Regions from separate parts of the Rahnella sp. P4_A8 genome, predicted to be linked through region 1. Evidence: predicted binding sites of a transcription regulator. Region 1 holds the regulator's gene; each other region holds the start of a gene.
What was found. Region 1 encodes CRP, which controls carbon source genes, mostly activating them, when cyclic AMP is high. Its sites were predicted from a motif close to ATGTGANNNNNNTCACAT; they were not measured.

Region 1 (4,215 bases):
ATCCTGTTATTGCCGTGACCGGTTCGAGCGGTGCAGGCACCACGACCACCAGCGTGGCATTTCGTAAAATATTTCAGCAGCTTGGTTTGCGTGCGGCGGAACTGGAAGGCGACAGTTTTCATCATTTCACCCGTCCTGAAATGGATGCGGCAATACGCAAGGCGCGCGATCTGGGACGTCATATCAGCTACTTCGGGCCGGAAGCCAATGACTTTGGTTTGCTGGAAAAAAGCTTTATCGAATACGGTAAAACAGGCACTGGCCGTTCACGTAAGTATCTGCATACTTATGACGAAGCCGTTCCCTACAATCAGGTGCCGGGTACCTTTACGCCGTGGCAGGCGTTGCCGGAACCGACGGATATTTTGTTTTACGAAGGGTTACACGGTGGTGTGGTGGCGGACAAAATTGACGTTGCCGCGCAGGTCGACCTGCTGGTCGGCGTAGTGCCTATCGTCAACCTCGAATGGATCCAGAAACTGGTGCGCGATACCGGCGAGCGCGGGCATTCCCGTGAAGCGGTGATGGATTCCGTCGTGCGTTCGATGGATGACTATATCAATTACATTACCCCGCAGTTTTCCCGCACGCACATCAATTTCCAGCGGGTACCCACCATCGATACCTCGAACCCGTTTGCCGCCAAAGCCATTCCGTCACTGGATGAAAGCTTTGTGGTGATCCACTTTCAGGGGCTGGATGACATCGATTTCCCGTATCTGCTGGCCATGCTGCAAGGGTCGTTTATCTCGCACATCAAAACACTGGTGGTGCCGGGCGGCAAAATGGGGCTGGCGATGGAGCTGATCATGGCGCCGCTGGTGCAGCGCCTGATGGAAGGCAAGAAGATCGAGTAAACTTTATTCGGCTGCAATCACTTCAAAGCTGTGGGTGATTGTGGCCGCTTTCCCCAGCATCAGAGACACAGAACAGTATTTTTCGGCAGACAGGCTGACCGCACGTTCAACAATCTTATCGGTCAGATCCTTACCGGTGACGATAAAATGCAGATTGATGTGAGTGAACAGACGCGGCGCTTCTTCGCGGCGTTGTGAGGTCAGCTTCACTTCACAATCACGCACGTCATTACGACCTTTTTGCAAAATTGACACCACGTCGATTGCACTACACCCCCCTGCGGACATCAGTAACATTTCCATCGGGCTTGGGGCTTTATCACCCGCGTTTCCATCCATTGAAATCTGATGACCCGATGCAGACTCACCTAAAAATGTCAGTCCTTCAACCCATTTGACACGTGCATGCATGAACTATTCTCCCGGTGAATAAACTTGTCGAAATCTGCTCTCAGAGTACCCTTTCACCTAAAATCTGGCAACGTAACCCGATCGCCATCATGCTGAAGCGAGACAACAGAAGACAGCATCTCAAACCTGTGCTACAAACAAAGCCGAAACATACTTTCCAGTAAATTGCGGTGACGGTTTTTGCGGTTTAAGTACAGAACCCACGGTGATGACAGCAATAAACAGGCTGTTGCACTCCGACATCCGCTTGCAGCATTTCTGGAGAGTTATATGCTGAAAGGGCGCTTTGGATTTGAAGTGCCGTACAGGGAACTCTGAGCCCTGTGATTTTGGGCAGCGATAACAACAGAGGATAATAGCAAATGGTTCTCGGCAAGCCACAAACAGACCCGACTCTTGAATGGTTCCTGTCTCACTGTCATATACATAAGTATCCTTCTAAAAGTACGCTGATTCACCAGGGTGAAAAAGCCGAAACGCTTTACTACATCGTGAAAGGGTCAGTTGCTGTCCTGATTAAAGATGAAGAAGGCAAGGAAATGATACTGTCCTACCTTAACCAAGGTGACTTCATCGGTGAGCTGGGACTCTTCGAAGAAGGTCAGGAACGCAGTGCCTGGGTACGTGCTAAAACTGCCTGTGAAGTGGCTGAAATTTCATATAAAAAATTCCGCCAGCTGATTCAGGTTAACCCGGATATTCTGATGCGTCTCTCCGCGCAGATGGCCAACCGTCTGCAAGTGACGTCAGAGAAAGTCGGCAACCTTGCCTTCCTTGACGTTACCGGTCGTATCGCTCAAACCTTGCTCAATCTGGCTAAACAGCCTGATGCAATGACCCATCCGGACGGGATGCAAATCAAGATTACCCGCCAGGAAATTGGCCAAATCGTCGGTTGTTCACGTGAAACAGTCGGACGCATTCTCAAAATGCTGGAAGATCAAAGCCTGATCTCCGCACACGGTAAAACGATTGTCGTTTACGGCACACGTTAATCCCTCAAAAATTGGCGCGGCAAAACACTGTCGCGCCTTTTTTATGGGCTAAGCTTTACCCATGACGCTATGGCGAAGACTGTTTTACCATCCTGAAGTGAACTACGCGCTGCGCCAGACGCTGGTGTTGTGCTTACCTGTTGGCATTTGCTGGCTGTTTGGCAATTTGCAAATGGGCCTGCTGTTTTCCCTCTGCCCGGCCTGTTGTAACATCGCCGGTCTGGATACCCCGCATAAACGCTTTTTCAAACGCCTGCTCGTTGGCGGTTCACTCTTTGCCGTGAGCAGCCTTCTGCTGCAACTGATGCTCGAAAGCTGGCATATACCGCTGCCGCTGATCATGCTGTCGCTGGCGTTACTGCTCGGCGTCACCGGTGAAATCAGCCCGCTGCATGCGCGCCTGTTGCCCGGTGCGCTGGTGGCGACTATCTTCACGCTGAGTATGGTGGGCGTGCGCCCGATGTGGCAGGCCCCGGTGTTGTTCGCCGCTGGCACAGCCTGGTACGGATTGTTTAACTGGGCGTGGTTTCGTATTTCGGAAGAACAGCCGATGCGCGAAACGCTCAGCCAGCTCTATCTGCAACTCGCGGATTATTTCGAAGCCAAGTACAGCCTGCTGACGCAACACACCGATCCCGAAACCGCGTTACCCCCACTGCTAGCCCGCCAGCAGCAGGTTATCGACCTGATTGCCCTGCTTTATCAGCAATTACACATGTTGCCCCAGCACGGACATCATCATCACCATAAGCGGCTGTTTCAGCGTTTTCAGGTGGCGCTCGATTTGCAGGAGCACATTACAGTGAGCCTGCATCAGCCGGAAGAAGTGCAGAAACTGGTGGAGGAAAGCCATGCCGAAGCGGTTATCCGCCGAAATGCACAGGTGATTTCCACCCGTCTTCGGGTGATTGCCGACGATATTCTTTATCACCGTTTATCCGGGCGCTTTACGATGGCCAATGAGCTGACCGCGCTGGAGAAAATCGCCGCGCGCAACCCGGACAATCCGGTAGGTCAGTTTTGTTATTACCATTTCAGCCGCATTGCCCGTCTGTTACGCACACAGCGGCCGTTGTACAAACGTGACCTGATGAACACCCAGCCGCGTTTGCCCTTCTGGCCCGCGCTGAAAAGCTATCTTTCCTTCAAATCCGTGGCACTGCGTAATGCCGCACGTTTGGGCATTATTCTGGCGATTGGCAGCAGTCTGGGTCTGTTCTTCAATTTGCCCAAACCCTACTGGATCTTGCTGACTATCATGTTGGTCAGCCAGAACGGTTATAACGCCACGCGGGTGAGGATCCAGCACCGTGCACTCGGTACGCTGGCCGGATTGCTGATTGCCTCAGGCTTGCTCAAACTGGAACTGCCGGAAGGCACCACGCTGCTGTGCATGTTGCTGATCACCCTGTTGTCCTATACCGTTCTGCGCAAAAACTACGGACTGGCGATGGTCGGCATGACGGTGACTGCAGTGTATACCCTGCAATTGCTGGCGATGAACGGCGTGCATTTTCTGGTACCACGACTGGTCGATACCCTGATCGGCTGCGCGCTGGCCTTTGGTGGCACTATCTGGTTGTGGCCGCAATGGCAAAGCGGTTTGCTGCGCCAGAATGCACACCAGGCGCTGGAAATCTATCAGGACGCTATCCGCCTGCTGCTCGAGGAAAGCCCCGACACCGCCAAACTGGCGTACACCCGTATGCAGGTCAATCAGGCGCACAATAAGCTGTTCACTTCGCTAAATCAGGCGATGCAGGAGCCGGGTTTTAACTCACATTATCTGGCGGATATGCGTTTGTGGGTGACGCACAGTCAGTTTGTGGTTGAGCATATCAACGCGATGACGATCCTCGCCCGCGAGCATTACATGCTGCCGGAAAAACTGGCGACGGAGTATTTACAGACCTGCGAAATCGCGCTGCAAAGCTGTCAGCAACGACTGCTCT
Region 2 (4,215 bases), on a different contig from region 1:
GTGGCATCGACTGCAAATCCGAACGCCCTTTCCTCGCCAAACTGCCGGTTAATCTGCTCTGCCACCGATGCGGCATTCTTCTCATTCAAATCCGCCACCGCCACGCGATAGCCGGATTCAGCCAGCCCCTGACAGAGAAATGCGCCCAGCGTCTGCCCCCCGCCGATCACGACTGCAACCTGTTCCATAACTGACTCCTGACTCTGATAGTTAATCGATAAATTTCAATACGCTGCCCAGCGGAATATCGTCGGGCGTGGTGCCTTTTACATGTACGCTGCCGGGAAACTCAGCCTCGGCACTGCCGTCAAAACGCAGGGTGATATGCCCCAGCTCGCGCAGATTTTGCATCGCCACCTCTCCCACGGCGGTCACCGGATAACGCACATCAGCCAGTTCCATATACGCGCCACGATGCAATTCCCCTTCCATTTTCCCGGGCTGGTGAATGAAGCAATAATCCTGAATATCCGCTGGCGCCCCTTCACGGAAGGTGATCAGCATCTGGTCGGTTAAGGCTTCACGGGCGAAATCGCCGATTTGCGTAATAGTGGTTTGATAAATGGTTTGCACAGTGACTCCTTACTGGTAAATGAAAGCGGAAGCGGCCCAGGCGATAAGTACCGTCGGTGCGCCGGTCAGAAAACGGCTGACCAGCACCGAAGGCACGCCGACACGCACGGTGTCCTGTTTGGCTTCGGCGAGCGAAAGTCCGACAGGAATGAAATCGCACGCCGCCTGAGCGTTGATGGCGAAAAGTGCAGGCAGCGCCAGATGTGGCGGGATATTGCCCAGCCCGATCTGCACCCCCACCAGCACGCCGATAACCTGCGCAATCACCGCGCCCGGGCCGAGGAAAGGAGAAAGCAACGGGAAGGAACAGATCAGCGCCAGCATCACCAGCCCGACCGGGCTTTTCGCCAGCGGCGTCAGCCCGTGCGCCACCAGATCACCCAGCCCGGAGGCCATAATGATGCCGATCAGCGCCGCCACGAACGCCATAAATGGCAGGATGGTTTTGAGCACGGTGTCGATGGTGTCGCGCCCGGCCTGGAATAAAACGGCTACGCCGGAGCCCATCCCCATCCCGACTTTCGCCAGCAGGCCGTCGCTTTGTTCGGTAATTTTTTTAGTGGTGTCGTAGTCGCGTCCTGCCGCAGCCGGTGCGGGTTTAGCCGCTGCGCTTACCGGCTCAGCCGCCTCTGCGCTTTCCAGCACGATGTCATGCTCACGGACACCGGAAACATAAATGTCTTCGGTAATAAATTGTGCCAGCGGGCCGGATTTACCGGTCGAATGGATATTAACCGTCGGGATGCGTCGCTTTGGGTAGATGCCGCAGCGCAGCGTGCCGCCACAGTCGATTACCGCCACACCGATTTCCTCTGCCGGTGGCTCACCTTCTTTAAAACCGTCTACCGTTTCCCAGCCGGTCAGTTCTGCCAGCTTGTCGACAATCGCCGGGCGCGTGCCCGCCGTGATATACATCACTTTTTTGCCGGGCACCGCCTCAATCAGCAACGGACCACCCCAGCCACCTTCACCCCGGTTAATGCGAATCGTAACGCTCATTTTCTGCTCCGCTTTTTAGAATTTGACCTGATTAGAATTGAACCTGATTACAACTGAACCTCACGATCAAGCTGAATGCCCATCTTGCGTTCAAAGATGCGGGTGGTGAGATCCGTTACCCAGCCGCGGAAGAAGTTAGTCACCATACCGACCAGGAAATAACTGACGGCCAGCGGCCCGAGCGGTAATCCCAGCGTGGTCAGTCCGCTGGCAACGCCGAGATACACAAACAGTTCGCCGGGGTTAATATGCGGGAAGAGTCCGTTCATGGAATGGCAGCTGTAGGAGCCTGCGGCGTAATAGCTGGGTTTGTAGATTTCAGGCATAAAACGCCCGAGGCTGAGGGTCATCGGATTGCAGAAAACAAAGGTGCCAATCACCGGTAACAGCAGATAACGTGAAACCGGATTTCCGGCACAACGCTGCGCCAGACGTTCGATCCGCCGCTGTCCGACAAACACGATCAGCGCGTTCATGACGACCAGCAAACTAATTAAGAGAGGCAGAATGCCGGTGACCATGCCGACAAACACCTCTCCCCCTTTTTGAAACAGGCCGATAAACCACTCGGCACCGTGCGTTATTACATCGATCATCATCTTCTCCTGTAGGGATACGTGGGTTTAAGCTTTCATGTTTTGTTACTCCACGCTGAAAATATAATCATATTGAATTTATATTAATTATATATTGATCACATTTTGAAAGTTTAATCTTTCAAATTGAAAGATATATATTCGAAGGAGTAGCACAGGCAAAGAAAGAAACGGGAGGGAAAGGAAAGACGCGGGCCGGAGGATCGCCCCCGGCCGCTGATTTTTAAGAAATTACAGAAAGGAAAGCAGTAAACCGGATCACGCGGATACCGTAAAGCCGAGCATCATGCCGGTGTCTTCGTGTTCCAGCAGATGACAGTGCGCCATGTAAGCATGTTGTTTATCCGCCAGATGATTAAAGCGCACCAGCACTTCGCTGCGGGCGCCTTCAACGCGCACGATGTCCTTCCAGCCCTGACGATGGGGCGCGACCGGCTGACCGTTTTCAGAAAGAATACGGAACTGTGTGCCGTGGATATGGAAAGGATGCAGCATCATGTCGCCTTCGCCCGAAAGGGTCCATTTCTCATACTGGCCTTGTTTCACATCGAAAGCGGGCAGGTTCATGTCGTAGGCTTTGCCGTTAATTTTGTTGCCCTGCATGAAATCATAACCACCGGACGATTGACTCATGTCCATTCCTGCCATTCCTGCCATACCGCCATGACCGTCGTGACCGGAACCGGACATACCCGGCATTGCGGCCATCCCGCCCCCGCCGTGATCCATGCTCATGCCGGCCATCGCCTTGTGGCCATAACGTTTCATCAGCGCCGCCATACCCTGCTGATCAAGCTGCGGATCCATCATCAGTTGCAGCCAGCGGGTCGGCAGATTATCCACTGACACCAGCGCCGGAAGCGGCACCAGCGTGTCCGGCAATGAACTGCCGCTTTGGGTCAGCGTCGGCTGAATGCGTAACACCGGCAACGGTTTGTCGAACGGTGCCAGCGTCATGCCCATTTGCTTCACCGGCAGCGTGACCAGATCAAAGGCTTTGCCGTCGCTGCAATCAATCAGCACTTCAAAACGCTCGCCCATCAGCAGCGGCAAATCGCTGACTTTCACCGGCTCAGGCAGGAAACCGCCGTCACTGGCGATGACATACATCGGCCGCTGATCGCTGGTGGCGATATGCAGCGAGCGTGCATTACAGCCATTGAGTAAACGAAAACGTACCCAGCCACGGGAAATTCCGTGCTGCGGATACACCGCGCCGTTGGTCAGCATGTGTTGCCCGAACCAGCCGACGGCGGCGGTCATGACGTCCATCTGATAATCGATTTTACCGGCGTCGTTCAGGCGCTTATCCTGCAAAATGACCGGAATATCATCCACGCCCCAGCGTTTTGGGATCTGCAACAGGTCACTGCTTTCATCTTCGATCAGTACCAGCCCGGCGAGCCCCATCGCCACCTGATAACCGCTGGTCTGATGCGGATGCGGGTGGAACCAGCAGGTCGATGCGGGTTGATCAAGTTGCAAACTGACTTTGCGATTCTGGCCGGGTTCGATTAATCCCTGCGGCCCGCCATCCACGTCACCGGGAATTTCCAGCCCGTGCCAGTGAACGGTGCTGGCCACATCCAGCCGGTTATTGATGGTGACGCTGACCGGTTTCCCACGACGGATACGCAACGCGGGGCCGAGAAGATTACCGTTTACGCCCCAGGTTTCAGTGTTCACGCCAGGCAGAAACTGGCTCTGCCCGCGCTGTAATGTGAGCGTAATGGCGCTGCGGATATCCGGTTCGAGTAACGCCGGGATGGGCAATGCCGGGCGGTCAGCGGCGAGCGCGAAGCGGCTCCAGCCGGGCAGCATACTGGCGGCGCCCATCAGGGTCGTCCACTTCACGAAATCGCGTCGGTTCATTTTTCGGTCCTTTTGAAGGGTGATAACCAGACAGATGGCGCAGGCGTGCCATAATAGTACGACAGCCTATCCCTTCCCCTAAGGGGAAGGTCAAGCGGTTCAGCGGTAAAAGAAATTTGGTGCCGCTCAGTGCAAATATGGTAACGTCCTTTTAACTGCCTGTGAGCCAAGTCCT
Region 3 (4,215 bases), on a different contig from region 1:
CGTACCCCCGGAACCCGGCAGTAAACCCAGTTGTACTTCCGGCAGGCCGAGTTGCGTTTTTTCATCCAGCGAACACACGCGGGCATGGCACGCCAGCGCCAGTTCCAGACCACCGCCGAGACAGCTACCATGAATGGCCGCCACCACCGGCACGGAAAAGGACGCAATCTGCGACATCACCGTCTGGCCCTTTTGCGCCAGTTCACTGGCTTCGGCAGCGGTCCGGCAACCGGAAATCATCGTGATATCCGCACCGGCAATGAACGAGTCCGGTTTGCCGGAAATCAGCACCAGACCTTTCAGATTGGGATACTGCTGTGCTTTTTGCAAAATGGCACAGATTTGCTGAGCAAATTCAGCCCTTAAGGTATTCACTTTTTCACCGGGAACATCGAGGGTGATAATCCCCACGTGTTCAGCAGTAAACATCAGCGAAAAAGCAGAAGCCGGTTCGGCAGCTTCCGTATCTGCCGGATTCAGATTTTCCATATTATCTCTCATTGCGCGGCCTCCAGAATCATTGCCGCACCCAGGCCGCCCGCTGCGCAAGCCGTCGTCAGCCCGTAACGGCCTCCCCGACGGCGTAATTCGTGCAGCGTTTGCGTAATCATGCGTGCGCCGGTGGCCGCAAAAGGATGTCCGTAGGCCAGTGAACCGCCCAGAACATTGAATTTATCCCAGTCTATTTCGCCAACTGCCTGACTGCGGCCGAGTTTTTCGCGGGCGAATTCATCACTGGCTAACATTTTGATATTCGCCAGCGTCTGCGCGGCAAACGCTTCGTGCATATCGATAAGATCCAAATCACCCAGCGTCAGCCCTGCGCGGTCCAGCGCCAGCGGCGTGGCATAAGCAGGCCCGAGAAGCATATCTTCCCAGACGTCGATGGCAGCAAATGCGAAACTTTTCAGGTAGCCGAGAGGTTCAAGACCCAGTTCACGCGCGCGGGATTCGCTCATCATTAATATCGCCGCCGCACCGTCAGTCAGCGGCGTGCTGGTGGCAGCGGTAACAGTGCCGTGTTTGCGGTCAAACGCCGGACGTAATTTGGCGTACTGGCTGATTTCAGAATTCAGGCGGATGTTGTTGTCTTTTTGCAGCACTTCGCGGTAAGGCGGAATCTGCGCTGCCATCACCTGCGAGCTTAAATAACCCTGCTCCCACGCCTGTGCAGCCAGCGTATGAGAACGGTGCGCCAGCTCATCCTGCTGCGCACGGCTGATATTGTGGCTTTTCGCCATCTGCTCAGCGGTATCCCCCATGCGCAGACCGGTAGAATATTCGGCTACTGCCGGCGGCACCGGCAATAAATCACGCAGTTTCAGTTTGCTGAAAATGGAAAGGCGCTGCGACAGAGTGCGCGCTTTATTAACATCCACCAGGGCGCGGGCGAGACGTTTGCTGACGCCAATCGGCAGTACTGAAGAAGAATCCGCTCCGCCTGCGATCCCGACCTGCACCATGCCGCTCATAATGCTTTCGGCCACGTTGGCGACCGCCTGAAAACTGGTGGCGCAGGCACGTGAAACGCTGTACGCATCGGTCGACACATTCATGCCGGTGCCGAGCACAATTTCGCGGGCGATATTCGGCGCTTCCGGCATCTGGACTACCTGGCCGAAAACCAGCTGGTCGATGTGCTTCGGGTCTATCCCACTTTTTGCCAGCAGCTCACTGACCACAATTTTGCCGAGATCGACAGCAGGAATGCCGTGATAAGCGGTGGCCTGTTTGGCAAACGGCGTGCGCAAGCCGTCGACAATCGCAATGCGATCGCCCTCACGCGTCACCAGTGGAATAACGTTATTCATACGAGCTCCTGAGAAAAATAGGGTCCTAAGAGGTCAGACCTGATAACTCAGTTTTAACTATGTATTTACATTTGGCAAAGTGAAAGGCAATGAAGTGCGAGCAACAGCAAATTTTTCTGAAATAAGAATGAGAAGAAAGGCGGCAGGCAGAAATAGCAGACAAAAAAATACCGCTTATTTAAGCGGTATTACAACTTCCCCTAAATAATTTGAGTCGCAGGAAGGCGGCAATCGAAGTAATCCCGATGAGCTGACATAAGTCAGTGATTCGGGTTACTGAGTGCAGCCAACGCATCTGCGGCTCAAAGTATGACGGGGATTAACGCAGCCCGAGCTGGAAGATCATCGTTTCAGCCTGACAGCTGAAAGTAAAATCGATATTCAGTTCAACACCGCCTGCTACTTTTTCGATACGGCTGGTGATTTCGCACGGCTCAGATTCTACGCCGCGGGCACGTTCGGTCAGGGCTTGCAGGGTTTCTTTCGCCTGGGCTTCGGTTTCGAAAACGCGGCTGTAAGAAGCAGTGCAATCAGTGTTGTCCATGATGGTACCCACATCTACACAACAGCAGGCTGCGGTTTCTTCCGCACCACATTTGTTGATGGAATGCAGAGGTTGAGTGGATTTAGAGGACATGGTTACGTCAGACATAATTTCTCCCCGGCACCAACGGCAACATCCACCGTCTGGCCTGTTTGCGAATAAAGTTTTATTTCCAGCCTGTATTTTACGCCACCTCTCTGACAACACACTAGCACTTACTTATTATGTGCCTTTCAGGTGATCCAGATCACGTATATGTAAGTAATCGATGATTACAGCGTTATTGTTCTCACTTTAACGTTTCTTAATTGAACTTTTATTGTTTGTTTTTTGTTAAGCAGATCCAATTTCTTGCATCAAATAAGAAATATCAACGAAACATTATTGCAACTTCACCACAGGTCAGACCTATACTTCGCTCACTGGTCTGATTTGTCAGACTGATAACGGACCCTACAATCCCGCGCTCATTGTTACTCTATGTAACATTGTTTGATAAAAAACATAAAATTGAGGTTTTGGTCATGAACCAGAAAAACCTGTTTAAAAGATCAGCTCTGGCAGCTGCAGTGGCAATTGTTTCCTCCAACGTATATGCAGCAGGTTTTCAGTTAAATGAATATACCGCTGCGGGTTTAGGTCGCTCTTTCTCGGGTGAAGGTGCCATCGCTGACACCGCGGCATCCGGGAGCCGTAACCCGGCAACCATGACCATGTTTGATCGTCCTTCCTTCTCCGCGGGCGCGATTTATATCGACCCGGATGTCAAAGTGACGGGCAACTCGCCGGTTACAGGTCAGAGCACTGATGCGGATAACATTGCACCAAATCAGTGGGTACCGAACCTGCACTTTATTATGCCGCTCAATGATCAATGGGCCGTCGGTGCATCAGCTACGTCAAACTACGGTCTGGCGACAGAATTCAGCGATAATTATCCGGCAGGCCCGATCGGCGGCGAAACTGACCTCACTACCGTCAACACTAACTTAAGCGTTGCTTACCGTTTGAACCAGCATTTCAGCTTCGGCCTGGGCTTTGATGCCGTTTACGCGAAAGCTAAATTCCGTCGTACCGCCGGTGAACTGGTGCCAATTCAAACCGGTGGCCGGCTGCCTGCGGATACGGAAGCCGCCAAGCTGAAAGGCAATGAGTGGGGCTACGGCTGGAACGCCGGTATTCTGTATGAAGTGGATGATAATAACCGCTACGGCTTCACCTACCGTTCTGAAGTCAAAATTGACTTCGATGGCGAATACCGCAACGGCATTCCAAAAGCCTTAGGCGGGACTGGCGGTCAAACTGTTCCGGGTTCCCTGACCCTGAACCTGCCAGAAATGTGGGAAGTGTCCGGTTATAACCGTGTGGCACCAAAATGGGCGATTCACTACAGCCTGGCTTACACCAGCTGGAGCCAGTTCCAGGAGCTGAAAGCCACCGGTTCTAACGGCCAGACGCTGTTCCAGAAAGATGAAGGCTTTCATGATGCTTACCGCATCGCGTTGGGTACCACCTACTACTATGACGATAACTGGACGTTCCGTACCGGTATCGCCTTTGATGACAGCCCGGTTCCGGCAGATAACCGCACCATTTCTATCCCGGATCAGGATCGCTTCTGGATTTCAGCCGGTACCACTTACGCCTTCAATAAAGACGCATCTGTGGACGTCGGTGTCTCCTATATGCATGGCCAGACGGTGAACATCAGTGAGAAAGTCGCTGATGGTGTACCGAATTACGAATACCAGGCCAAAGGGACCGCCATGCTGTACGGCGCGAACTTTAACTACAGCTTCTGATGAACTGAGTGATACGCCTGATATAAAAAAAGCGCCAGAAGGCGCTTTTTTTGTGTGT

Region 2: srlA (PTS glucitol/sorbitol transporter subunit IIC) is a predicted target of CRP. The motif match lies at 2,255-2,272, and genes of this name have one in related genera.
Region 3: AC1DUO_RS01820 (YfcZ/YiiS family protein) is a predicted target of CRP. The motif match lies at 2,591-2,608, and genes of this name have one in related genera.

What each region holds. Positions count from the first base shown of each region.
Region 1 is NZ_JBFUHK010000005.1:31,905-36,119, forward strand. It holds gene AC1DUO_RS04305 (phosphoribulokinase) at 1-857, shown strand, start outside; gene AC1DUO_RS04310 (OsmC family protein) at 861-1,268, opposite strand; gene crp (cAMP-activated global transcriptional regulator CRP) at 1,631-2,263, shown strand; gene AC1DUO_RS04320 (YccS/YhfK family putative transporter) at 2,325-4,215, shown strand, end outside.
Region 2 is NZ_JBFUHK010000023.1:3,530-7,744, reverse strand. It holds gene srlD (sorbitol-6-phosphate dehydrogenase) at 1-188, opposite strand, end outside; gene srlB (PTS glucitol/sorbitol transporter subunit IIA) at 211-573, opposite strand; gene srlE (PTS glucitol/sorbitol transporter subunit IIB) at 583-1,572, opposite strand; gene srlA (PTS glucitol/sorbitol transporter subunit IIC) at 1,620-2,168, opposite strand; gene cueO (multicopper oxidase CueO) at 2,427-4,040, opposite strand.
Region 3 is NZ_JBFUHK010000002.1:158,231-162,445, forward strand. It holds gene fadJ (fatty acid oxidation complex subunit alpha FadJ) at 1-501, opposite strand, end outside; gene fadI (acetyl-CoA C-acyltransferase FadI) at 498-1,811, opposite strand; gene AC1DUO_RS01820 (YfcZ/YiiS family protein) at 2,131-2,463, opposite strand; gene fadL (long-chain fatty acid transporter FadL) at 2,880-4,157, shown strand.